2 regions of the Leucobacter albus genome follow, and region 1 is predicted to be linked to the other one. Evidence: predicted binding sites of a transcription regulator. Region 1 holds the regulator's gene; the other holds the start of a gene.

Region 1 (7,565 bases):
GCTCGGCGGTGTCTCCCGGCCGTAGCTCGATCGAGGGCTTCTCAATGGCGCGGCCCGTGAGCTGCTCCATCTTGCCCGTCTCGAGCGAGTACACCGACTGCGGCACCCCGTCGTCGACGCCGAGGTCGCCCATGAACGCATCGAGCGTGAGCACGGGGTTCTCAAGGTCGGGGTAGTTCGAGGTGTAGGCACCCGACTCGAGCTCCGTCTGCGTCGGGTAGAAGAAGCCGCGCAGGCCTAGCTGGGCAGGCTCCCCCGTCTCATCGGTGAGCCCGTTGAGCACCTTCACCACGCCGAGCGAGGTGAGGTTTGGGTCGGCGCCCTGCGGAATGAACACGACAGACTCGTCGAAGACGACCTCGTCTGCCGCGTTTCGAATCACGATTTTCGGTGCGTAGCCGTTCGCGAGCAAATAGATCGGCGAGCCGTGCACCCGCAGCGGGTGGTTCACCCTGATCTCTTCCTTGCTCTCCTCGCCCGCGGGGCTCGTGAGCGTCATGCGAGCGATGAACTCGCGCACCTGACCGATGGAGTTGCGGCTCGCATCGGGGTCGTCTGGGGTGATGTAGTTCACCTCGAGGTCCTCGAGCCTCAGCGCGAACGGCTCGAGCGTGTCAGATTTGAACGCCCGGCCAGCGGTCGCCGAGTCGTAGTCGATGAGCTGGTTGACATAGCTCTCGCCCTCGTAGAGCACGCGCTGGCCGTTGAAGGTAAAAGCGCTGCCGAGCCCGACGCACACGAGCACGCCGAGCAGCGCGACGTGAAACAATAGGTTGCCCGTCTCGCGCAGGTACCCGCGCTCCGACGACACCGAAACCTCGGCGACGCCACGATGCGCTGCCTTCTGCACCTGCACGCGGTAGCGCTGCCGGCGCAGCATGGCCGCCGCAGACTCGACCGCAGCGTTCGCGAACGCGAGGCGCTCCTCCTCGGTCGCGTTTTCGTTCGTCACCCGAATCTCGGAGAAGCCCGCCATGCGGTTGAGCCGCGCCGGGGTCTTCGGGGGCTTGCCGCGCCAGGCCTGCCAGTGATGCTTGATGCGCGGCAGCACGCAGCCGATCAACGAGATGAACAGCAGCAGGTAGATCGCCGAGAACCACACCGAGCCGTAGACGTCGAAGGCCTGAATCGGGAACGCGTCGAGAATCTTGAACAGCGTCGGGTTGTCTTTTTCGTACTGGATGACGCCGTTGGGGTCGGCGCCGCGCTGCGGCACCAGCGAACCGGGGATCGCCGCCACGGCGAGCAACAGCAGCAGGATCAGCGCGACGCGCATGCTCGTGAGCTGCCGCCAGAACCACCGGAACCAGCCGGTGATGCCGAGCTCGGGGCTCGTGACCGGGGCCGGGAGGCCCGATCCGTCATCGTAATCAGAGGGGCGTGACATAGCCGCCAATCACCACCTGGAGTTCGCTCATGATGAGACCCCACAGCCCTGAGACCATGAGGATGCCGAGAATAATGAGAATCACGCCGCCGACGATGTTCACCGTGCGGATGTGGCGCTTGAAGAACGTCATCGTCTGCGTCATCCAGCCGAAGCCAAACGCCGCGAGCACAAACGGAATGCCGAGGCCGAGCGTGTACACGAGTGCGAGCAGCGCCGCGCGCCCCACCGAGCCCTGCTGCATCGCGAGCAGGCTGACGGTGCCAATCGTCGGGCCGAGGCACGGCGCCCACCCAATCGCGAACACGATGCCGAGAAACGGCGCGCCAGCGAGCCCAACCCGCGGGCTGAACTTCAACCGCGTGGTGCGCTGAAAGCGCGAGAACACTCCCATGAACACGAGGCCCATGACGATCACGACGACGCCCATAACGCGCAAGATGACGTCTTGCCAGTCGAGGTACCACTGGCTAGCGCCAATCGCGCCCGAGAGCGTGAGCAGCACCACGAACACGACGGCGAACCCAAGCACGAACAGCACGGAACCGAGCACCATGCGGTTGCGCTCGCGCTTGCCCGCGGCCTTCGGGTCGGCCGCGTTCGGGCTCGACGTGCCGGCGATGCCCGAGACATACGCTAGGTAGCCGGGAATGAGCGGCAGCACGCAGGGCGACAGGAACGAGACGAGACCCGCGGCGAGCGCGATTCCCATCGCAACGAGCAGCTGCCCGTCGGCGATGATCTCAGAGATCCCCATCAGTTCTTGCCCGCGGCGGGCTGCTCTTCGAGCGTCTCCGTGATGAGCGTGCGCAGCTGCGACGCACCGGCGAGCTGACCGACGACCGTGTGCGCGATGCGCCCCTCGGTGTCGAGAATCAACGTCGTCGGCACGGCGTTCAGCGGAATCTGCCCAGCGAAGGCGCGCTGCACCGAGCGGCCCCCCGGGTTGTCGAGAATCGACTCGTACTCAATGCCAAACTCCACGCCGAACTGCTGCGCCTGAGCGGCCTGGTCACGGGTATTCACCCCGACAAACTTCACGCCCTGCGGCGCGAATTCGTCATACGCCTCGACGAGATCAGGAGCCTCAGCGCGGCACGGCGGGCAGCCGGCGTACCAAAAGTTCACGACAGTAACGCTGCCGAGCGTGTCGGCCGAGCCGAGCTGATTGCCGAACTCTGTCTCGCCGCCAAACTCGACCGCGTCGCCGCGATCGCTCGCCGGGAACGAGGCCGATGAGCCGTCGCCGGCGACATACCCCTTGTCGCTCCCCTCTTGCCACTGCGAGGAGAGGGTGTCGCTTTCGTTCGTGCTGCAGCCGACAAGCCCGATGGCAATGGCGGCGGCAGCAGCGGTCACGGCTGCGATGCGGCGCGTCGTCATACTGCTCCTACGTCAGTCGCGTCGCCCATGAGCGACTTCGCGGGGTTGCGGTAGTCGACCTCGAACCAGCGGTTGCCGCGGCGCTCAAAGGTCGTGATGCTCGACAGATCGCAGCGCCTGGTCGCCGGGTTGTGAAACAGCGGCTTGCCCGCGATATCGAGGTGGGCCATCCAGATGGGTGACTGATGGGCGACCATCACGATGTCGCCGCCCTGCGTGTTGTCCCACGCGTCGTTCATTGCCTCGCGCACGCGCGCGGCAACCTGCCGGTACGGCTCCCCCCAACTCGGGCGGAAGGGATTCACAAATTTGTACCAGTAGCGCGGCTTCTTGAACGCCGCATCTGGCCCGGAGTTCACCTTGCCCTCGAAGAAGTTCGTCGGCTCGATGATGCGATCCTCCGTCTGAATCTCGAGCCCGAGCGCGCTCGCGATCGGGCGCGCAGACTGCTGGGCCCGCTCGAGCGGCGACGCGTACAGCGCGACGACCTTGCGGTCGCTGCCCGCGAGCTCGAGCGCGGCGGCCTCAGCCATCGCGTGACCGCGCTCGGAGAGGCGGAACCCGGGGATTCGGCCGTACAACACGAGATCGGGGTTATGAACCTCCCCGTGGCGCACCAAGTGCAAGAGTTTATCGCTCACACCCTTATTCTAGGCTTCGCCTGCCTGGGAGTTCGGTGGCTACTGCGCTAGCGCCGTGTGACCGAGAGCACGGTGAACGTCGCGTCGCGCGCGAGCTGCCGCACGGGGCCGATCGCCTGCTCGAGCAACGGCCGGTAGCCGAGGTGCGAATTGAAGACGATGCGCAGCTCGCCGCCGGGGCGCAGCACCCGCGCGCAATCGCGAATGAGCCGCTGGCCGACGCCGGCGTGCACCGTCGCACCCGTGTGAAAGGGCGGGTTGAGGAGCACGAGATCTGCCCAGCCGTCGGCGACCGCCTCGGCGCCGTCTGCGCGGTGGATCGCGACGCGCCCGGCGACACCGGCCGCGCCGGCCGTGAGCGCCGTTGACCGCACGGCCGCGTCAGACTGGTCGCTCGCAATCACCGCCGCTGAGGGAAGGGCGAGCGCCGCCGAGACGGCCAGCACGCCGCTGCCGCAACCAAGGTCGAAGATGTGTGTGCGCCCCGGCGATCCGCCCCACGCATCGCGGCCCTGACCGGCGGCGAAGGTGCTGAGCAGCAACCGGCTCCCGTGGTCGAGCTTCGTACCGCCGAACGTCGCCCCGAAAGCCGCGAGGCCGAACGGGAGCTCGCGGTCTGCGCCCCACTTCGGAAACGGCGGTTCTGCGCCGGCAAACTGCGGCGTCGGGCCGGCGGCCTGCACCACCCTCGACTTTCGCCAGCCGAGGCCGGCGGCGACCTCGCCAAAGTATTTCGCGAGCACCTCGTTCTGAGCCAGCGTCATGTGTTTGACCCGGCCAGCGGCGAACACCCGCACGTCGGGTGGGGCGAAGCGGGCAATCTTCCAGGCGATCTCTTCGAGCGCCTCAAGGCCGCGCGGCAGCTGCACGAGCACGGTCTCGGCCCCCGCGAGCAGCGTCTCGCCAAGCGGCTCGGCCGAGTAGCTGCCGGCGAGGTCGAGGCGGGCGGCGTTCTGCGCGAGCGCGCGCTCGGCGAGCAGCGGATCCTGATATGCGCGAACACCCGTCGCACCAAGCACGGCCGCCGCGCCGAGCGTCAGCGCGCCGTGCCGGTCGCCGACGGTGACGACAGTGCCCGGCTGGGCGCCGCGGATTCGCTCGGCGGCGGTCGTGAGCGCGAGCAGGTCGGCGGTGTCGTAAGCGCGCAGCTCAGCCGCATCGAAATCGGGTTCGCGGGTGAGCGTGCTGCAAAACTCCTCGAGCTCGGCTGCTATGGCTTCCACACCACGACCTCGGCGTTGCGGCGCACCCGGGTGCCCCGCCGCAGGGTCACCACCTCGCCGCCAGCGCCCGCGGCAAACACGCGCCTGTCGGGTCGCTTCAGCAGCTCGTCTGACAGCGCGCGCTCGAGCTCGTGCACCTGTTCTTCGAGCTCGCGCACCCGGTCTTCGAGCGTCAGCACGCGGCGAATGCCCTCGAGGCTCAGCCCCTCGGCCGACAGCCTGGCAACCTCGCGCAGCCGGTGCACGTCATACAGCGAATAGCGCCTGGTGTTGCCGCTGGTACGCTGCGGCACTACGAGCCCAATACGGTCGTACTGCCGCAGCGTCTGCGGGTGCATCTCGGCGAGTTCAGAGGCGGCAGCGATCGCAAACACCGGTGTGAACCTGTCCATCTGCACGTTTGCCATGACCCCTCCCCTACACCGTTCTCGTTTGTTGTCTGCTAACCGCGCGCCCTGGCGAACAGGTCGTCGCGCGGGTTCTCCTGCGGCTCGACCTGCTGAAACGCCTCGAGCGCCTCGCGCGCCGCGTCGCTCAGGTGGCTTGGCACCGCCACCTGCACCTCGGCGAGCAGGTCTCCCGTGCCCTTCGAGGTTTTCACGCCGCGGCCCTTCACGCGCAGCACCCGGCCGCTCGGCGTGCCTGGCTGCACCTTGAGCCGCACGGTGTCGCCACCGAGCGTCGGTACCTCAACGGTAGCGCCGAGCGCCGCCTCTGTGAAGGTCACAGGCAGCTTGAGCTTCAGGTTCAACCCGTCACGCTCAAACACCGGGTGCTTACGCACCGTGACGGTGAGCATGAGGTCACCGGCAGGGGTGCCTGCCTGGCCGGGCTCGCCCTTGCCCCTGATGCGAATCTTCTGGCCGTTCGAGACGCCGGCAGGGATCTTCACCTTGACGTTGCCGTTCGAGGTCTGCAGCGTGACGGTATCGCCACTCACCGCAGTCTCGAAGTCGATCGTCGTGGTTGCGTTCACGTCGCGACCCTTTTGCGGGCCGCGCTGGGCCCCGCCGCCGAACATGTTGAAGATGTCGTCGTAGCCGCCCTGCTGGAACGTGTACTGCGTGTTCCTGCCGCCGTGGCCGCCGCCGAACATGCCGCCGAAGACGTCTTCGAAGCCCTGGCCGCCCTGGCCGCCCGAGGTGAACCTCGCGCCGCCTGCGCCCATCGCTCGAATCTGGTCGTACTCCGAGCGCTGCTCCCTATCGGAGAGCACCGAATAGGCCTCGCTGATCTCCTTGAACTTCGCCTCGGCCGCCGCATCATTCGGGTTCGAATCCGGGTGATACTTGCGCGCGAGCTTGCGGTAGACCTTCTTCAGTTCGGCATCGTCGACGTCTTTGGAGATGCCGAGCGTGCGGTAGAAATCTTTATCTAACCAGTCTTGACTAGCCATCAGCTCCCACCGCCACCGCTACCTTGGCGGGGCGCAGCTCAACATCTCCGATGCGATAGCCCCGCTCGACTACGTCAAGCACAGTGTGCTGCTCGGTGCCGGGAACCGGTACCTGAGCAATTGCCTCGTGCACCTGCGGGTCAAAAGGCTCGCCCTTCTCGCCGAAGCTCTCGACGCCGAGCCGTTCGAGGCTCGCGCGAAGCTTCTGCGCGATAGTTGCGAATGCGCTGCCCTCTTCGAGGTCACCGTGCTGCTCGGCACGGTCGAGGTCGTCAAGTACCGACAGCAACTGCACGACGACCGAAGCCTTCGCGCGCTGCTTATCGAGCTCGACGTTCGCCTCGGTGCGCTTGCGGTAGTTCGCATACTCGGCGGTGAGGCGGCGAAGATCCTCCAGGTAGGGGTTCTCTTCGCCTGCTTCAGCTGCTGCCTCGGCTGCGGCGGCGTCTGCCCCCGCGGCGGCCTCGGTCTGCGCCGCGCCCAGAATGTCGTCTACCGTCAGGTCGTCGCCTTCCGGCCCGGAAGCGGAGGGGGTTCCCTCCGCCCCGGGGGCCGACGAAGCATCGGCCTGCGATGCTTCGTCAGCCTGGCCCGCCGGAACATCGCCCAACGGCTGGTCGTCGCCCAGATGTTCCTCGTTCGCCATGGTTACTTCTGCTCCTCGGTTGCGCCGTTCTCGTCGTCTTCAACGACCTCTGCGTCGACCACGTCGTCATCGTTTGACTCCGCGTTCTCTGCCCCGGCCTCGGGTGTTTCCTGCGACTGCGCGTAGATCGCCTCGCCGAGCTTCTGCTGGCTCGCGCTCAGCTTGTCGAACGCGGTCTTCACCGCATCGTCGTCCTCGCCGGCGAGCGCGGTCTTGAGCGCGTCGAGGTCGCCCTGCACCTCGGTCTTGACATCCTCAGGGAGCTTGTCTTCGTTCTCCGAGATGAGCTTCTCGACCGAGTACGCGAGCTGCTCAGCGTTGTTGCGCTGCTCAGCTGCCTCGCGACGCTTCTTGTCGTCGGCCGCGTGCTCTTCAGCCTCGCGCACCATGCGCTCGATGTCGTCCTTCGAGAGCGTCGAGCCACCCGAGATGGTGATCGTCTGCTCGGTGCCGGTGCCCTTGTCCTTTGCCGACACCTGCACGATGCCGTTGGCGTCGATGTCGAAGGTGACCTCGACCTGGGGCACGCCGCGCGGCGCCGGTGCGATGCCGGTCAGCTCGAACGTTCCGAGGTTCTTGTTGTCGCGGGTGAACTCGCGCTCGCCCTGGAAGACCTGAATCGCAACCGAAGGCTGGTTGTCTTCGGCCGTGGTGAACGTTTCAGAGCGCTTCGTCGGGATAGCCGTGTTGCGCTCGATGAGCTTCGTCATGATGCCACCCTTGGTCTCGATACCGAGCGACAGCGGGGTGACGTCGATGAGCAGAACGTCCTTGCGCTCGCCCTTCAGCACGCCAGCCTGGAGGGCTGCACCAACGGCGACAACCTCATCGGGGTTCACGCCCTTGTTCGGCTCGCGACCACCGGTGAGCTGCTTCACGAGCTCGGTGA
Region 2 (7,565 bases), on a different contig from region 1:
CTAGTCGTTGACGACGATGAGCTCGTCGACCGACAGCCGAGCGCGTGGCGCGAGCTCGCGCTCCTTCAGCGGCTCGGCCAGCTGCTCGGGCACGCCGAGCTTGCCGATTGTCATGACCGAGACGGGGCGAAGCTCCGAACCGAGTTCGAACACCTCGCTGATCTTTGCGGCATCGAAGCCGCCCATCTGGTGCACGTACAGGCCCTCGCTGTGGGCCTGAATGGAGAGGTGGGCGACGGCCTGACCCAGGTCGTACTCCGCCCAGCGCTGCGGTTCGCCGGCCGAGTTCTCGACGACGGCCAGGTTCACCACGAGTGCCGACGCGGCGCCGGCCCACGCCGAGTTGAAACCGGCGAGCGTTGCCTCGATCTGCTTGAACGACTCGCTGCCGCGGCGGGCGACGATAAAGCGCCACGGCTGCGTGTTGCTTGCGCTCGGCGACCAGCGGGCGGCCTCAAACGCACTGAGCAGGGCGTTTTCGGGCAGTGCGTGGTCGGTGTCGAACGCCCGTGGGCTCCAGCGCTCGGTGAGAGTGCTGAGAATGGGGGCGCTTGTCGTAGCGTGCTTTGCAGACATGAATCTCCTGGGTGAAACGAAACAGGGCGCGTGTGCGCCCCGGCAGAGACACAAACATCACAGCCGGGCGGCGTATTCCACCGAGGTCGGCGAAAGCGCGCGCTCTGCCTCCTGCGCAACGATCTCAGACAGCGCGTCGAGCACGGGAGAGCGCAGATCCCAGCGCTGCCAGTACAGGGGCAGTGGCAGCGAGCGGCCCGGAATGAGCTCCACGAGCGTGCCTCGGCGCAGCGCCTCGGCGCACTGCAGGCGCGGCAGCATGCCCCACCCCATGCCCAGCTCGACAGCGAGCGCAAACTCGGCCGACGACGGTACGAAGTTTCGCGGTGGGCCAGTGCTGCCCTGGGGTGCTGTGGTGGGGGCGGTTGCGGTGGCCGCGCCCGACTCGGCCCGCACGCACTCCGAGATGAACCGTTGCTGAAACATGTCGAAGCGGTCGAACTCGACCATCGGCGCACTCATCAGTGCCGCCGCCGTGACTCCCCGACCGAAGTGTGCGCGGTGAAACTCCGGGGCGGCGACCGCGTGGTACTGATCTACCCCGAGCAGTGTCGAGACGCACCCGGGCACGGGCTCCGACGTCGCCGTGAGCGCCGCCATCACCTCGCCGCTGCGCAGCTTCTCGGTCGAGATGGTCTCGTCGGCGCGCAGCACCTCGAACCGCGCCCCCGTCTCGGAGGCCGCTCGCGCGAGCGCCGGCACAAACCAGGTCGCCAGCGAGTCTGCGTTGATCACGAGGCGCACGAGCGAGCCGCGCTCCGTGCGCTGGTCGAACTCCGCGGCAACGTCTTCGACGATCTGGGCGAGTTGCCGTGCCGCCCGCAGCACCGTCGCGCCAGCCTCGGTGACCGCGACGGGCCGGGTGCGGCGCAGCAGCACGGCTCCGATGCGCTCCTCCATGCTCCGCAGGCGCTGGCTCACCGCCGAGGGTGAGATGTGCAGGAGCTTCGCGGCCGCTTCGAGCGAGCCGGAGTCGACGACCGCGGCGAAGGTGCGCAGGTGTTCGAGCGGCAGGTCCATGCGCCTATCTTAAGCACAGCTAATGTTCCTTCAGAATAATTCGCCGGGCTGAAGTGGCGCGGAGCGTGCCGCAGGCCATAGCGTCGATGGGTGATCATTCCTCTTCTCGTCGGCATCGGTAGCGGCCTCTCGTTGATCGTCGCGATCGGTGCGCAGAACGCCTTCGTGCTGCGCCAGGGCATTCGCCGCGAACACGTGCTCCCCGTCGTGCTCATCTGCGGGCTGACCGACGCGCTGCTTGAGACGCTCGGGGTCGCTGGCATCGGGCTCGTCATTGAGCGCGCCCCCGTTGTGCTTGAGGTGGTGCGATGGGGCGGCGTAGCGTTCTTGCTCTGGTATGCCTGGTCGGCCGCGCGCCGGGCGCTCCGCCCCGAGGTGCTCGTCGCGGGCGAGACGGGGGAGCCGCGGTCGCTGAAGAGCGTGGTGCTCGCGTGCCTCGCGATCACCTACCTCAACCCGCACGTGTATCTCGACACGATGGTGCTCATGGGGTCGATCGGCAACGCCCAGGGCGACCCCGCAAGGTGGTGGTTCGCCGCCGGGGGAGCGATCGCGAGCATCGGGTGGTTCTTTGTGCTCGGGTATGGAGCTCGCGCGCTCACCCGGTTCTTTGCCACACCGCGGTCGTGGCAAATTCTCGACGGCGTGGTCGCGTGCGTGATGCTCGTGATCGCGGCCAGGCTCGCGTTCGGCGGCATCTAGGCGGCATCTAGGCGGGGCCTGGGTCGGGCCTGGACCGGGGCCGGCGGCGGCCGGCGGCGCTGGGGCATGCTGCGGTCGGGGATCCGCCCGCTGCGATCTGCCCCGCGTCGCGCGCTAGCTCCGCTCGTCACCAATCAGTGCGAGCAGCGCGTCGACGTCGCGCTCGGTCGTGTCGAACGCGCACATCAGCCGGTACAGGCCGGCCTTCGCTGGCCACGCACCAAACATGAACTGGCGCTGGGCGCGCAGGGCGACCTCGTCGGGCAGCTCCGCAAACACGGCGTTGGATTGTACGGGGTAGGCGACCCGCACGCCAGGCGCCGCGGCCCGCTCGATTCCCGCGGCGAGCCGTGCGGCCATGGCGTTCGCGTGCGCCGCGTTGCGCAGCCACAGGTCGCCGCCGTAGAGCGCGGTGAGCTGGGCCGACACGAAGCGCATCTTCGAAGCGAGCTGCAGGTTGATCTTGCGGAGAAACTCGACCCCCTCGACCGCGCCGGGGCGCAGCACAACGACCGCCTCGGCCGCGAGCGCGCCATTCTTGGTTGCGCCAAGGCTTAGCAGGTCTGCCCCGGCATCGCTCGAGATCGCGGCGAGGCTGGTGCCGAGGTGTTCGGCCGCCGCCCCGAGCCGCGAGCCGTCGATGTGCAGCAGCATGCCGCGCTCGTGCGCGTGCTCGGCGAGCGCCCGAATCTCGTCGGGCGTGTAGCAGGTGCCGAGCTCGGTGGTCTGCGAGATCGTGACCGCAAGGGGCTGCGCGCGGTGCTTACTGCCCCAGCCCCAGGCCTCGCGGTCGACGAGCTCGGGGGTGAGCTTGCCATCTGCCGTGGCGACCGGGAGCAGCTTGAGCCCGCCGGTCTTCTCGGGCGCGCCCGTCTCGTCGGTGTTGACGTGGGCCGTCGCCGCGCAGATCACCGCGCCCCAGCGCGGCAGCGCCGCCTGCAGTGCGAGCACGTTTGCGCCAGACCCGTTGAACACCGGGAAGGCCTCGGCCTGCTCGCCGAAGAGGCGCCGTGCAACCGACTCGAACTCCAGCGTCCACGGGTCGCCGCCGTATGCCACGGTGTGGCCGGTATTCGCCGCCGCGATCGCGGCAAGCACCTCGGGGTGGATCCCCGCCCAGTTGTCGGAGGCGAAGGCGTGCGGGTGGGCTGTGCTGGTGTCGGTCACCATTTCAGCCTACTGGCTCGGGTGGTGGCGGTGGCTGGGGTGGTGGCGGTGGCTTGGGTGGTGGCTTGGGTGGTGGTGGCTGGGGTGGTGGTGGGCCCGGACCAGCTGCGGTCGATCGGCAATCTGCACAGGGTCTGGGTGGTTCTGCGGTTTGGGGCCTGGGTTGGGCTGATTGCCTATGTACCGCAGGCCCGGGCTGGCAGCGGGCCTGCAGCGGGGCGGCGCGGGGCGGGGCGGGGCCGGCAGCGAGGCCAGCAGCAGGGCGAGGCTAGCAGCAGGGCGGGGCCGCGGGGCGGGGCCAGCAGCAGAGCGGGGCCGCCGAGCATGCGTGCCGCATGTCGGAGGTGCGCAGTAGGGTGTGGGCAGCGCCCGAATCAGTGAACCGGGCGGCCCACGGCGAAGCTCGCGCCGCGCGAATGCGAGCGCAGAAAGCGAGGTCTCGGTGCGAATACCCTCGTTGCCGGTGCGGTGGATCGAAGAGCGCGAAGACCACCCCGCCGACCGGCGGTCGTGGTTCGCTGAGGTGCCTGCGGTTCGACAGCTGCTCGATCGACGCTTCGAGCTGGGTGCAATGACCGTGTTCGTTGGTGAGAACGGCGCGGGCAAATCGACGATCGTCGAGGCGATCGCAACAGCCTACGGCCTGAACGCCGAGGGCGGCACCCACAACGCCAGGCACTCAACGCTCGCGACAGAGTCGCCCCTCGAGGCCCACCTGCAGATTGCTCGAGGCCTGGGCGGCTCGCGCAAGGGTGTCTTCTTGCGGGCAGAAACGATGCACGGTCATTTCGGGTACCTCCAGGCGATCGAAGAAGCAGACGCGGGAGTGCTTGGCCGTCACAATTTTCAGAGTCACGGCGAGTCTTTTCTTGAGTTTGTGCAGTCGCGGTCGCGCATTCGGGGGTTGTGGGTGTTTGACGAGCCCGAGTCTGCGCTCTCGTTCTCGAACTGCCTGGTGCTCCTGGGGTGTATGAAGGAGCTCGCAGAGAGCGGCTCGCAGGTCATTCTGTCGACCCATTCGCCGGTGCTCGCGGCGCTGCCCGGGGCGACTATCTACGAGCTTGGTGAGTGGGGCATGCGAATGCGCGCCTACGACGATCTCGAGATTGTCGATAGCTGGCGCCGGTTTATGGCTGCGCCTGAACGCTATCTTCGGCACCTCAGTTAGCGCGAGTGGTGCCGTTGCACGGCAGAGTCACAGGTAACTGACTAGCAAGAAATCGGCTTTCGTCATAAACTTGAGTCATATCGACTCAGGTTTGCGCCTCGTGGGGTTCGCGAGGCGCACCGCCCACGCACCACGAAAGGACATCATGCAGGCAAATTGGCAACCAGCCGACGGCGAGAACACGCAGAGTGCGCTCGAGCAGTTCGGCGTGAACCTCACTGAGGTGGCCCGTTCGGGCAAGCTCGACCCCGTCATTGGGCGCGACAGCGAAATTCGCCGCGTAAGCCAGGTGCTGACCCGGCGCACAAAGAACAACCCCGTGCTCATCGGCGAGCCGGGCGTCGGCAAGACGGCCGTCGTCGAGGGCCTCGCCCAGCGCATCGTCGCCGGTGACGTCGCCGAATCTCTGAAAGACAAAGAGCTCATCTCGCTCGACATCTCTGCCCTCATCGCTGGCGCAAAGTACCGGGGCCAGTTCGAGGAGCGCATGAAGGCGGTGCTCGCCGAGATCAAAGAATCAGACGGCCAGATCATCACGTTTATCGATGAGCTCCACACGCTCATGGGTGCCGGCGGCGGCGAATCGTCTGTGGCAGCCTCGCAGATGCTTAAGCCTATGCTCGCCCGAGGCGAGCTGCGCCTGATCGGCGCCACGACCCTCGACGAGTACCGCGAGTACATTGAAAAAGACGCGGCCCTTGAGCGGCGCTTCCAGCAGGTGTACGTCGGTGAGCCCTCCGTCGAAGACACCGTGGCCATTTTGCGCGGGCTGAAGGAGCGCTACGAGGCGCACCACAAGGTGACGATCGCCGACTCTGCGCTCGTGGCGGCGGCGGCGCTCTCGAACCGCTACATCACCGCGCGACAGCTCCCCGACAAGGCGATCGACCTCATTGACGAGGCTGCGTCGCGGCTGCGCATGGAGATCGACTCGGCCCCGCTCGAGATTGATGAACTGCGCCGTGCGGTCGACCGGCTGAAGCTCGAAGAGCTCGCGCTGAAGAAAGAGAAAGACGACGCTTCGAAGGAGCGGTTGGCGAAGCTGCGCGACGACCTCTCAGGCAAGCAGACGGAGCTCGCGGGCCTCGAGGAGCGGTGGGAGCGCGAGCGCGCGAGCCTGAACCGCGTTGGCGCGCTGCGCGAGCAGCTCGACCAGCGGCGCATGGACGCCGAGCGAGCGCAGCGCGAGGGCAACCTCGAGCGCGCGTCGAAGCTGCTCTACGGTGAGATTCCAGTGATCGAGAAGGAGCTTGCCGAGGCCGAGCGCGCCGAGCTGCAGGGTGCACAAGGCCCAGACGGCGAGCCTCGCATGGTCAACGAGCAGGTCACCGACGAAGACATCGCGGGTGTGGTCGCCGCCTGGACGGGCATTCCGGTCGGCCGCCTCATGCAGGGCGAGACCGAGAAACTGCTCGCGCTCGAACACGAGCTCTCCAAGCGGGTCGTCGGGCAGCAGGAGGCCGCGAACGCCGTCGCCGACGCGGTGCGGCGCACGCGCGCGGGTATCGCCGACCCGAATCGCCCGACCGGTTCATTCCTGTTCCTCGGGCCCACCGGTGTCGGTAAGACCGAGCTCGCGAAGGCGCTCGCCGAGTTCCTGTTCGACGACGAGCACGCGATGGTGCGCATCGACATGAGCGAGTACGGCGAGAAGCACTCGGTCTCGCGCCTCGTCGGTGCCCCTCCGGGGTACGTTGGCTACGAACAGGGCGGCCAGCTCACCGAGGCCGTGCGGCGCAGGCCGTACTCGGTCGTGCTGCTCGACGAGGTCGAGAAGGCCCACCCCGAGGTCTTCGACGTGCTGCTGCAGGTGCTCGACGATGGCCGACTCACCGATGGCCAGGGCCGAACCGTCGACTTCCGCAACACGATCCTCATTCTCACCTCGAACCTCGGCAGCCAGTACCTCGTCGACCCAGACATGGCCTGGGGCGCCAAGGTTGAGGCTGTGCAAGAGACGGTGCGCCGCGCGTTCAAGCCCGAGTTCGTCAACCGCCTCGATGAGATGGTGATCTTCCACCCGCTGTCGGTCGATGCGCTCGCGCAAATCGTCGAGATCTCGATCGATCGGCTGCAGGATCGCCTGGCCGAGCGCCGGCTCACCCTCGCGGTGACGCCCGATGCCCGGGCCTGGCTCGCCCAGCGCGGCTACGACCCCGTGTACGGCGCCCGGCCGCTGCGCAGGCTCATGCAGCGCGAAATCGATGATCGCCTGGCGCGCGGCATTCTCGGCGGCGAGATTCGCGACGGCGACGTCGCTCGCATCGACGTCGCCCCCGGCGGCGAAGCTCTCGCGCTGCTGCCCGCGGCTGCGGAGTAGCCTGCGACGACGGGGCGCCCGGAGTGCCCGGGTGCCCCGGGCGGGCGGTGCCCCCGAGCGGTCGGGTGCCCCCGAGCCAGCGGGTACCCCGGGCGGGCAGGCGCCCCGGAGCGCAGCTCCAGAAAAGATCACAAATCGGTAACGGAGTCCGGTAGGGTGGGTGCACCGCGCGACGATGCGCGGGGGAGGAGCCACCGTGACCCAGCCTCGGTACCGCATCAGCGCGAAGCCAACCCAAGACTTCGGAGCACGCACAGCTCTGCTCGCTGCGTTCTTCGTGATAGCGCTCATCACCGCCCTCGGATCCAACCCCTACGCCGCCCCAGCGAGCGCCCTGCAGCTCCACGGCGCGCTCAGCAGGGGAGAGGGTTTCGGCATCATCTCGCACCGCGGCGCGGCCGCCCTCGCCCCCGAGAACACCCTCGCGGCGATGCGGCTCGCGTTCGACCAGGGCGTCGACTTTGTCGAGGCCGACCTGCACCTCACCGCCGACCGTGTGCCGGTGCTCATGCACGACGAGACGCTCGACCGCACGACGACCGGCACCGGCCAGGTCGCGGAAGCCACGCTCGAGCAGCTGCGCACCCTCGACGCAGGCTCGTGGTTCGGTGC

The links. Region 1 encodes HspR, which represses chaperone genes until heat shock. Its sites were predicted from a motif close to AAGTTGAGTCNNNNNGACTCAACTT; they were not measured.
Region 2: a site for HspR is predicted at 4,701-4,725, ahead of ABD115_RS01355 (ATP-dependent Clp protease ATP-binding subunit). Genes of this name have one in related genera too.

Annotation. Positions count from the first base shown of each region.
Region 1 covers NZ_BAAAKZ010000004.1:26,846-34,410, forward strand. Annotated here, with positions in the region: gene resB (cytochrome c biogenesis protein ResB) at 1-1,387, opposite strand, end outside; gene ABD115_RS07770 (cytochrome c biogenesis CcdA family protein) at 1,371-2,144, opposite strand; gene ABD115_RS07775 (TlpA family protein disulfide reductase) at 2,144-2,770, opposite strand; gene ABD115_RS07780 (histidine phosphatase family protein) at 2,767-3,411, opposite strand; gene ABD115_RS07785 (class I SAM-dependent methyltransferase) at 3,459-4,634, opposite strand; gene ABD115_RS07790 (heat shock protein transcriptional repressor HspR) at 4,622-5,041, opposite strand; gene ABD115_RS07795 (DnaJ C-terminal domain-containing protein) at 5,077-6,030, opposite strand; gene ABD115_RS07800 (nucleotide exchange factor GrpE) at 6,023-6,676, opposite strand; gene dnaK (molecular chaperone DnaK) at 6,679-7,565, opposite strand, start outside.
Region 2 covers NZ_BAAAKZ010000001.1:295,917-303,481, forward strand. Annotated here, with positions in the region: gene ABD115_RS01330 (nitroreductase family protein) at 1-576, opposite strand; gene ABD115_RS01335 (LysR family transcriptional regulator ArgP) at 634-1,596, opposite strand; gene lysE (L-lysine exporter) at 1,687-2,298, shown strand; gene ABD115_RS01345 (threonine aldolase family protein) at 2,413-3,465, opposite strand; gene ABD115_RS01350 (AAA family ATPase) at 3,929-4,633, shown strand; gene ABD115_RS01355 (ATP-dependent Clp protease ATP-binding subunit) at 4,779-6,953, shown strand; gene ABD115_RS01360 (glycerophosphodiester phosphodiesterase) at 7,150-7,565, shown strand, end outside.